Regions from separate parts of the Pseudomonas synxantha genome, predicted to be linked through region 1. Evidence: predicted binding sites of a transcription regulator. Region 1 holds the regulator's gene; the other holds the start of a gene.

Evidence for each region. Region 1 encodes sigma-54, which starts transcription at its own class of promoters, with help from an activator protein. Its sites were predicted from a motif close to ANTGGCATNNANNTTGCTNT; they were not measured.
Region 2: a site for sigma-54 is predicted at 2,522-2,541, ahead of BLU48_RS03280 (CmpA/NrtA family ABC transporter substrate-binding protein). Genes of this name have one in related genera too.

Annotation. Positions count from the first base shown of each region.
Region 1 covers NZ_LT629786.1:4,488,635-4,494,032, reverse strand. The annotation lists gene BLU48_RS20850 (ZIP family metal transporter) at 1-787, shown strand, start outside; gene BLU48_RS20845 (HPr family phosphocarrier protein) at 809-1,081, opposite strand; gene rapZ (RNase adapter RapZ) at 1,098-1,955, opposite strand; gene ptsN (PTS IIA-like nitrogen regulatory protein PtsN) at 1,958-2,422, opposite strand; gene hpf (ribosome hibernation-promoting factor, HPF/YfiA family) at 2,433-2,738, opposite strand; gene BLU48_RS20825 (RNA polymerase factor sigma-54) at 2,813-4,306, opposite strand; gene lptB (LPS export ABC transporter ATP-binding protein) at 4,491-5,216, opposite strand; gene lptA (lipopolysaccharide transport periplasmic protein LptA) at 5,216-5,398, opposite strand, start outside.
Region 2 covers NZ_LT629786.1:677,055-682,452, reverse strand. The annotation lists gene BLU48_RS03305 (quinone-dependent dihydroorotate dehydrogenase) at 1-853, opposite strand, end outside; gene BLU48_RS03300 (transglycosylase SLT domain-containing protein) at 940-1,401, opposite strand; gene BLU48_RS03295 (winged helix-turn-helix domain-containing protein) at 1,394-1,780, opposite strand; gene BLU48_RS03290 (FliM/FliN family flagellar motor switch protein) at 1,945-2,160, opposite strand; gene BLU48_RS03285 (hypothetical protein) at 2,176-2,418, opposite strand; gene BLU48_RS03280 (CmpA/NrtA family ABC transporter substrate-binding protein) at 2,665-3,864, shown strand; gene BLU48_RS03275 (ANTAR domain-containing response regulator) at 3,878-4,453, shown strand; gene BLU48_RS03270 (nitrate/nitrite transporter) at 4,608-5,398, shown strand, end outside.

The DNA.
Region 1 (5,398 bases):
CTGGTTGAACCTGGAGCCCCGCATCCTGCGGGCCTTGCAGGGTGGTGCGATTTGCGCGCTCGGCACGGCGCTGGGCGCGGTACCTGTGCTGGTGATTCGGCGCATGCCGGTAGCGCTGAGCGATACCCTGCTGGGCTTCGGTGCCGGTGTGATGCTGGCGGCGACCGCTTTCTCCCTTGTGGTGCCGGGTATCGCCGCGGCTGAAAGCCTGGGGCTCTCGCCCTGGGGGGCGGGTGGGTTGATCAGCTTCGGCATTATGCTGGGGGCGTTCGGTCTGTACCTGGTCGATCGAAAGGTCTCCGGTGCCAGCCCGGAAATGCTGGTGGGCACACCGGATAAACCGGTGATCCCGCCGCGCATCTGGCTATTTGTGTTTGCCATCATCGCTCACAATATTCCAGAGGGTATGGCTGTGGGTGTCTCGGCGGGTGGTGGCATGCCAGATGCAGACAGCCTGGCCATGGGCATTGCTTTGCAGGACGTACCGGAGGGCCTGGTGATTGCGCTGGTGCTGGCTGGGGCGGGGATGTCGCGGGTCAAAGCGTTTCTGATCGGCGCGGCGTCAGGCTTGGTCGAGCCGGTATTCGCGGTGCTTTGTGCCTGGTTGGTGAGCCTGGCCGAGGTGCTATTGCCCTTGGGCCTGGCGCTGGCCGCCGGTGCGATGCTGTTGGTGGTGACCCACGAAGTGATCCCCGAATCGCGGCGAAATGGTCACGAAAAGCTCGCCAGCCTCGGGCTGTGTATCGGGTTTTGCCTGATGATGGTGATGGATACGGCGTTGGGATGAGGCTCGCTGCTACTTCAGAGGTTATTCGCCTTCGTCGAAGTAGTTATTGATCAACTCAACCAATGCCGCCATCGCTTCGTCTTCTTGCTCGCCTTCGGTCTTCAGGTGAATCTTGGTGCCCTTGCCGGCCGCCAGCATCATCATCGCCATGATGCTCTTGCCATCGACCATGGATTCCGGTGTACGACCAGCGCGGATCTGACAAGGGTACTTCCCGGCCACGCCGACGAATTTGGCCGAGGCCCGGGCGTGCAGGCCCAGCTTGTTGATGATTTCAATTTCCCGAGCCGGCATCGCAGTGGTGTTCCTTTCAGCTAAGGTCGCGGTGGCGGACCTGGACGTTCTTGAGGGTTTGTTGCAGCACCTGGCCCAGCCGTTCCGTCAGATAGACGGAGCGATGGTGGCCGCCAGTGCAGCCAATGGCAATGGTGACATAGGCGCGGTTGCTCGCGGCAAAGCGCGGTAACCATTTGAGCAGGTAGCTGGAGATGTCCTGGAACATCTCTTCTACATCCGGTTGCGCGGCCAGGTAATCGATCACCGGTTGGTCCAATCCGGACTGATCACGCAGTTCTGGCTTCCAATAGGGATTGGGCAGGCAGCGCACATCAAACACCAGGTCGGCATCCACCGGCATGCCACGTTTGAAACCGAATGATTCGACCAGGAACGCAGTTCCGGGCTCTGGCTGGTTCAGCAGGCGCAGCTTGATCGCATCGCGCAGCTGATACAGGTTCAGATTGGTGGTGTTGATCTTAAGATCAGCCAGATCAATGATCGGCCCCAGCAACTTGGTCTCGTCCTGGATGGCTTCGGCCAGGGAGCGGTTGGCGCTGCTGAGCGGGTGGCGGCGACGAGTTTCTGAGAAACGTTTGAGAAGCGTTTCTTCGTCGGCATCCAAGTACAGTACATCGCAATGAATATGCTTGGCGCGCACTTCTTCCAGCAGTTCCGGAAACCGCGAGAGGTGGCTGGGCAGGTTGCGGGCATCGATAGACACAGCGACCAGGGGTTGCGCCAATTCAGTATGGATCAGTGCGCGTTCCGCCAGCTCCGGCAGCAGGCCGGCGGGCAAATTGTCGATGCAATAGAAACCGTTGTCCTCAAGGACGTTGAGGGCGGTGCTTTTACCTGAGCCGGAACGGCCGCTGACGATGATCAAACGCATGATTACTGCCCGTTTTGTTCATCCAGGACGACCTGATACAGGGCCTGATTGGTCTTGGCACTGCGCAGTTTTTCGCGTACTTCCTTGCGATCAAGCATGCTGGCGATCTGCCTTAGCAGTTCCAGATGCGCATCGGTGGCGGCTTGCGGGACCAGTAATACGAACAGCAGGTCGACCGGGGCACCGTCGATGGCGTCGAAATCGATCGCAGCTTCCAAGTGCAGCAGGGCGCTCACGGGTGTATCACAGCCTTTGAGGCGGCAGTGAGGGATGGCGATGCCGTTGCCAAAACCGGTGGAGCCGAGTTTTTCACGGGCAATCAACGCCTCGAAGACATCTTGCATCTCCAGACCCGGCACTTCGCGGTGGATCAGGTTGGCAATTTGTTCGAGGGCTTTTTTCTTGCTGCCGCCCGGCGCGTTCACGAGGGAACGGCCGGGGGTCAGGATGGTTTCAAGTCGGATCATGGGGGGAGAGTTAACGACCTGTGCCTTGGAGCAGGCTCAGATTCTTTTCCTTATGCTTTTTGAGTTGGCGGTCGAGCTTGTCGGTGAGCAAGTCAATCGATGCATACATGTCTTCATGCTCGGCATTGGCAACCACTTCACCACCAGGTATCTGGAGGGTCGCTTCGATCTTCTGCTGAAGCTTGTCAACCTTCATGATGACCTGCACGTTGGTGATCTTGTCGAAATGTCCTTCAAGCTTCCTCAGCTTCTGCTCGACATAGTCGCGCAGTGGAGGGGTGACTTCTACATGGTGTCCACTGATGTTGACTTGCATACAGCTTCTCCTTCGTTGCCAGTGCATAAAGCGGCAGGCAAGACGCCTGCCACTGGAACGCTATGGCCCGCCCGTCACATCAAACGCTTACGCTCGCTGGAAGGCGCGATCCCGAGGGACTCGCGGTACTTGGCGACGGTTCGACGGGCGACCTGAATGCCTTGTGCCTCCAGTAAACCAGCGATCTTGCTGTCACTCAACGGCTTTTTCTGATTTTCCGCGGCAACCAGTTTCTTGATGATCGCGCGGATCGCTGTGGACGAGCATTCACCGCCTTCGGAGGTACTGACGTGGCTGGAGAAAAAGTATTTCAGCTCATAAATACCCCGTGGGGTATGCATGAATTTCTGCGTGGTCACCCGGGAAATCGTCGATTCATGCATGCCGACCGCTTCGGCGATATCGTGCAGGACCAAAGGCTTCATGGCTTCGTCGCCGTATTCCAGGAAACCGCGCTGGTGCTCGACGATCTGGGTCGCCACCTTCATCAGGGTTTCGTTACGGCTTTGCAGACTCTTGATGAACCAGCGCGCTTCCTGCAACTGGTTGCGCATGAAGGTGTTGTCGGCGCTGGTATCGGCGCGGCGCACAAAACCGGCATATTGCGGGTTGACCCGCAGGCGGGGCACCGACTCCTGGTTCAGCTCCACCAGCCAACGCTCGTTGTCCTTGCGCACGATCACGTCGGGGACGACGTATTCGGCTTCGCTGGACTCGATTTGCGAGCCCGGGCGCGGGTTGAGGCTCTGCACCAGCTCGATGACCTGGCGCAATTCATCTTCCTTGAGCTTCATGCGGCGCATCAGCTGGCTGTAGTCGCGGCTGCCCAGCAGGTCGATATAGTCCGACACCAGGCGCTTGGCTTCGGCCAGCCAAGGCGTCTTGGCCGGCAACTGGCGCAATTGCAGCAGCAGGCACTCGCTGAGGGTGCGGGCGCCAATGCCGGCGGGCTCGAATTGCTGGATGCGATGCAGGACGGCTTCGATTTCGTCCAGTTCGATGTCCAGCTCCGGGTCAAAGGCTTCAAGAATCTCGTCGAGGGTCTCGTCCAGGTAGCCCTGGTTGTTGATGCAGTCGATCAGGGTGACCGCGATCAGGCGATCGGTGTCGGACATCGGTGCCAGGTTCAGTTGCCACAACAAATGACTCTGCAGGCTCTCGCCGACAGAGGTACGGGTGGTGAAGTCCCACTCGTCATCGTCATTGCTCGGCAGGCTGCTGGCGCTGGTCTGGTACACGTCTTCCCACGCGGTATCCACGGGAAGCTCGTTGGGAATGCGTTCGTTCCATTCGCCGTCCTCGAGGTTATCCACCGTCGGGGCGGTTTCCTGGTAGGAGGGTTCCTGCACGTCGGGGTTGGGTTTTTGCTCGATGTTATCGGCCAGCGGGTCGGCATTGTCGAAGTCGTCGCCTTCTTCCTGGCGTTCGAGCATCGGATTGGACTCCAGGGCCTCCTGGATTTCCTGTTGCAGGTCCAGGGTCGACAATTGGAGCAGGCGGATGGCCTGTTGCAGCTGCGGTGTCATCGTCAGCTGCTGGCCCATTCTCAGGACTAGCGATGGTTTCATGGCAGGGGCTTAACACCTTATTCGCCGGCGCAATGCGCCATCCACGACAGGGCGCGTGAGCGCCAAACATAAGCAAATTATATGCCTGATCTCGGGGGCTTTGCCTAGAGCGCGGTAACAATAAAAAAGCCAAGGTTTCTATTGACTCCTGCGCGCTCCAGGAAAATCCGCGATACCACCGTGCCTACAGGCGGAACTCGTGACCCAGGTACACTTCCTTGACCAGCTCGTTGGCCAGGATAGTCTCGGCATCGCCTTCGGCAATCAGTTGGCCGTCGTTGACGATATAAGCCGTTTCGCAGATATCGAGTGTCTCGCGCACGTTATGGTCGGTGATCAGCACGCCAATGCCCTTGGCCTTGAGATGGTGGATGATCTGCTTGATATCGCCCACCGAGATCGGGTCGACACCGGCAAACGGTTCATCCAGCAAGATGAACTTGGGCGCGGTCGCCAGGGCGCGGGCGATTTCCACGCGACGACGCTCGCCACCGGACAGGCTCATGCCGAGGTTGTCGCGAATATGGTTGATGTGGAATTCCTGCAGCAGGCTTTCCAGCTCTTTGCGGCGACCATCGCGATCGAGCTCCTTGCGGGTCTCCAGGATCGCCATGATGTTGTCGGCCACCGACAGTTTGCGGAAGATCGACGCTTCTTGCGGAAGATAGCCGATACCGGCGCGGGCACGTCCGTGCATTGGCTGGTGGCTGACGTCCAGGTCGTCGATCAATACGCGGCCCTGGTCCGCCTGGACCAGCCCGACGATCATATAGAAGCAGGTGGTCTTGCCGGCACCGTTGGGGCCGAGCAGGCCGACGATCTGGCCGCTGTCGATCGACAGGCTGACGTCGCGTACCACCTGGCGGCTTTTATAGGCCTTGGCCAGGTGCTGGGCTTTCAGGGTCGCCATTACTCGGCCTTCTTCTTCGGCTGGATAACCATGTCGATACGCGGACGAGGTGCGGTGACCTTGTTGCCATTGGCGCGGCCGGCCTGGGCGACCTGGGGCTGGGTGTTGTAGACGATCTTCTCGCCTTCGGTCGAGTTACCGTCGGCGCTCAGCACCTTGGCCTGGTCGATCAGTACAATGCG
Region 2 (5,398 bases), 3.0 Mb from region 1:
ACTCGGCCGCCAGCACCTTGACGATATGGGTGCTCTTGTCCCGCACCGGCGCGCCCGACAGGCCGCCCGCCTCGTCACCATGAGCCAGGCCTTCGACGCCCACGCGGCTGAGGGTAGTGTTGGTTGCAATCACTGCGTCCATCCCCGACTCCACCAGGGCCTGGGCCACCAGCACGGTTTCTTCATCGCTCATGTCCGGCGCGATCTTGATCGCCAAAGGCACGCGCTTGCCGTGGCGCACGGCCAGATCTTCCTGGCGTTGGCGCAAGGCTTCGAGCAGTTGCTTGAGGGAGTCACCAAATTGCAGGCTGCGCAGGCCCGGCGTATTCGGCGAGCTGACGTTGACGGTGACATAGCTGGCGTGGGCATAGACCTTGTCCAGGCAGATCAGGTAGTCATCCACCGCGCGCTCAACCGGCGTATCGAAGTTCTTGCCAATGTTGATACCAAGGATGCCTGTGTACTTCGCCGCCTGGACCCGCGCCAGCAGATGGTCGACGCCCAGATTGTTGAAACCCATGCGATTGATGATCGCCTCGGCTTCCGGCAAGCGGAAAATGCGTGGTTTGGGATTGCCCGGTTGTGGCCGCGGGGTCACGGTGCCGATTTCGACAAAGCCGAACCCCAGCTGCGCGAACCCATCGATGGCCGCGCCGTTCTTGTCCAGGCCGGCTGCCAGGCCGACCGGGTTAGGGAAATCCAGCCCCATCACCGACACCGGCATTTTCGCCGGCGCCTTGCATACCAGGCCATTGAGTCCCAGGCGGCCACCGGCACCGATCAGGTCCAGGGACAGATCGTGGGAGGTTTCCGGGGAGAGTTTGAACAACAGCTGGCGGGCCAAGGTATACATGGGCGGGCTAGACTCGGATGGCGGCAAAAGGTGGCGCCGATTATAGCCGGGGTGGCGGGCCGCATGCGAGGCGCGCCGCGCTGATCTCATTGACGCTGCGAAACCAGCGCTTCATAACGCACCCAGATCCTTTCCGCGTACCGCAGGCGTAGTGCCTCACGCTGCGGGCCTGAACCCGGCCCGACGTTGTAGGCACCCACCGCCGTCCAGTTATATCCGAAACGCTGGATAAACTCAGCCAGGATCGAGGCACCGACCTCCACTGACAGGCAGGGCTCGTTCAGCAGACGCTCTTCGGTAATGCCCTGCTTGAGCAAACGCGGCAGGTGGATGCTGTTGATCTGCATCAGGCCGATATCACGCGTGCCGTTGCGGTTGGTGTAGTTCATGGCCTGGGAGCGGTAACCCGACTCTACCGCAGCGATGGCCTGCAACAACTCAGGTTCCAGATCGTGTCGCCGGGCCATTTCGTCCCAGCAATAGGCCAGTGCCTGGTTGCTGCCCATCAGCAAGCCGAACAGCAGGCTCCTGCTTCCCCCCTTAAGCATTGCTGGCCTGACCGCAGAATGAGCACACGTGCACAACGCGCCTTGATGGGTCGCTCACCACCCGCACCGGGCAGGTAAAGCGATACCCCTTGCCGTAGATCGTCTTGATAAACCCTTTGTCAGCACCCAGGTGCTTGCGCAGGGAGTAAATGCATCGCGTCAGTGACTCATCGGCCACCTCGCCCCGGGACCAGGCCAGTTCCAACAAACGGTCCTTGGTCATCAACGTGCCACCGGAGGCCAGCAGCAGACGCAGAACCTGCCCCTCCTTGGGTGGCAACTGAATATCCGCGTGCCCGCCCGTCAACCGGCCATCGCCATGCAAAGTCCAGCGAGCAAAGACCAGGGAAGTCGCAGGTTCAGCAGTCACGACGACCATACACACCTCTGCATTCGACTACTGCCATTCAAAATCCTTATTTCCTGTGCCAGCTCGCGCCAATGTCACAACTATAGAAATCGGCACTTCGGCCCGCGCTAGGACAAAACCCATTCAGCCGACTTTTTTTTGCACCCTCCGGTAGGACAATTCGCTACCCGCCCTTATTGAGAGATCCACTCCTGATAGGTCTCCTGCAACTCCACTCCCAGCCGGTCCTCCAGTTGCACCAGCTCACCCAATGCCATCAGTTGCCCATTGACCCGCACCTCCACACATCGGGTTACCCCCGGATCCAAGGGCAGCACCTTCCCCGGTGCGAACGCAGCCAGACGCTTGCGGCTGATCAGTTGCTCCTGCAACAGTATTTCCAGGTGCATGGACAAAGGCCTTTTTCAGGGGGAAAACTCAGGATCTGTTTGCAGGAACGCACGTTGCACACGCGCAAGTTGCGCGGTGGTCAACTGCGCCAGTAAGGTCGTGGGCGGCAATGGGGCACGGCTGAAGGTGCGCAGGCCTTCATACCGTGCCTGGTACGCCTCGCACCAGGCAGCTCGACTGCCCGGCAACAACACGCCACAGATCAGCCCGAGGTACAGCAAGCGGTATTTGATCGTTACAGATGAATCAGCGTGCACCGTAGATATTCCCGGGCTGTATGGCTTGAAGAAGCGGCCATACTGCGAGGCGCACGAGGTTCAATCATGATGGAAAGCTGACGGCAGAACCCACCCTCCAGCCCATGGCATGTGCCTTGCTATGCACTCTGTAACAGGCCCGCGCCAAAGACTCGGCGAGCCTACGTACATAGGCGTGGTTACCCTGCAATGGCCTGCACCGCCACCCCAGGGAATCACGGCTTTCCTGGAAAAAGGCAGGTGTTGATGAACGATCCACTGGCTTGGGTAAACGGCAGTGACGCCCCGGAAAAAAGCAGCCTCGATCTGGGCTTCATGGCATTGACCGATTGCGCCTCGCTGGTAGTTGCCGCCACCCAGGGCTTTGCCCAACCCTATGGCCTCACGCTGAATCTCAAGCGCCAGTCGTCCTGGGCCAACCTGCGGGACAAGCTGGTCAGCGGCGAACTGGACGCCGCCCACAGTCTCTACGGGCTGATCTATGCCGTGCATCTGGGCATCGGCGGTGTCGCCCCCTGCCCCATGGCGGTGCTGATGGGGCTGAACCAGAACGGCCAGAGCATCAACCTGTCCCGCGGCCTGCAAACCCAGGGTGTGGTCACTCCTGAGGCACTGGAACGCCATGTGCACCAAAGTCGGACGAAACTGACCTTCGCCCAGACATTTCCCACCGGCACCCACGCCATGTGGTTGTATTACTGGCTGGCCAGCCAAGGCATTCATCCGTTGCGGGATGTGAACAGCGTAGTGGTGCCGCCACCGCAGATGGTTGCGCACCTGCAAGCCGGGCGCATCGAGGGGTTTTGTGTCGGCGAACCCTGGAGCGCCAGCGCAGTGAAGGAAAATCAAGGCTTTACCCTGGCGACCAGCCAGGCGATCTGGCCCGATCATCCGGAAAAAGTCCTGGGCTGCACCCAGGCCTTCGTCGACGAGTATCCCAATACCGCTCGCGTGCTGGTGATGGCGATCCTCGAGGCCAGCCGGTTTATCGAACAGGGCAGCGAAAACCGCCGCTCCACTGCGCAATTGCTCAGTGCCCGCGAGTACCTGGACGCCCCACTGGACTGTATCGAGCCGCGACTGCTGGGCAACTATGACGATGGCCTGGGCAACCAGTGGCAAGATCCCCACGCATTGCGTTTTTTCGCCGGTGGCGAGGTGAACCTGCCCTACCTCAGCGACGGTATGTGGTTCATGACCCAGTTCCGACGCTGGGGCTTGTTGCGTGAAGACCCTGACTACCTGGGCGTCGCCCGGCAGGTGCAGCAACTGGCGCTGTATCGCCGGGCGGCCGAGACGCTGGGCATTGCCGCCAGCGACTCAGAGATGCGCAGCAGCCAGTTGATCGACGGCAAGACCTGGGACGGCTCCGACCCTGCCGGCTACGCCCGCAGCTTCCGCCTGCATGCCCTGGCCGATGACGCCAGCCGCCAAGCGCTGCGCTGAAAGGGGTATGACAATGCTGCGAATCCTGTTGATCAATGACACTGCGCGCAAGGTCGGGCGCCTCAAGGCTGCGCTGACCGAGGCTGGTTTCGAAGTGATCGATGAGTCGGGGCTGACCATCGACCTGCCCGCACGCGTCGAAACGGTGCGCCCGGACGTGATCCTGATCGATACCGAGTCACCCGGTCGCGATGTGATGGAGCAAGTGGTGCTGGTCAGCCGCGACCAACCCCGGCCCATCGTGATGTTTACCGATGAGCACGACCCGAACGTGATGCGCCAGGCAATCAGGGCCGGGGTCAGTGCCTATATTATCGAAGGCATCCAGGCCCAGCGCCTGCAACCGATCCTTGACGTGGCCATGGCCCGCTTCGAGAGCGACCAGGCGCTGCGCGCCCAGCTGCACGCCCGCGACCAGCAGTTGGCCGAGCGCAAGCGCATCGAGTTGGCCAAGGGCCTGTTGATGAAAATGAAGGACTGCAATGAAGAAGAGGCCTACACCCTGATGCGCCGCCAGGCCATGAGTCGCCAACAGAAACTGATCCAGGTGGCGGAGCAGATTATTGCCATGAGCGAGTTGCTCGGCTGATCTGGCTCAGCTCTTGCTAAACAATCCTGACAGGTAGCCAACGGCGGTTGCCCCTCCACGACAAAGACGTCGCCCATCCGGTTTGCCCCTCGCGAACCTGGTGGCGGCGTTTTTTGCGTTTTGGTCCCCTAGCCCCCAACCGTTGAGGTGCATGATGAAATCAAGTTTCTGGAAATCCGGGCACACCCCGACCCTGTTCGCCGCGTTCCTGTATTTCGACCTGAGCTTCATGGTCTGGTACCTGCTGGGCCCGCTGGCGGTGCAGATTGCCGCCGACTTGCAGCTGACCACTCAACAGCGTGGCCTGGTGGTGGCGACACCGATCCTGGCCGGCGCGCTGCTGCGCTTTCTGATGGGCATGCTGGCCGATAAGCTATCGCCCAAGACCGCAGGTTTGATTGGCCAGGTGATTGTGATCGTGGCGCTGTTCTGTGCCTGGAAACTGGGGATCCACAGCTACGAGCAAGCCTTGCTGCTGGGCCTGTTCCTGGGCATGGCCGGTGCCTCCTTTGCGGTCGCCCTGCCCTTGGCGTCCCAGTGGTACCCGGCGGAACACCAGGGCAAGGCCATGGGCATCGCCGGGGCCGGTAACTCCGGCACCGTGTTCGCCGCATTGCTGGCACCGGTGCTTGCGGCCGCGTTCGGCTGGAGCAACGTGTTCGGCTTTGCGCTGATTCCGCTGGTGCTGACGCTGATCGTGTTCGCCTGGCTCGCACGCAATGCCCCAGAGCGGCCGAAAGCCAAATCCATGGCCGACTACTTCAAAGCCCTGGGTGACCGCGACAGCTGGTGGTTCATGTTTTTCTACAGCGTGACCTTCGGCGGTTTTATCGGCCTGGCCAGCGCCCTGCCCGGCTACTTCAACGACCAGTACGGCCTGAGCCCGGTGACTGCCGGCTACTACACCGCCGCCTGCGTGTTCGGCGGCAGCCTGATGCGGCCCTT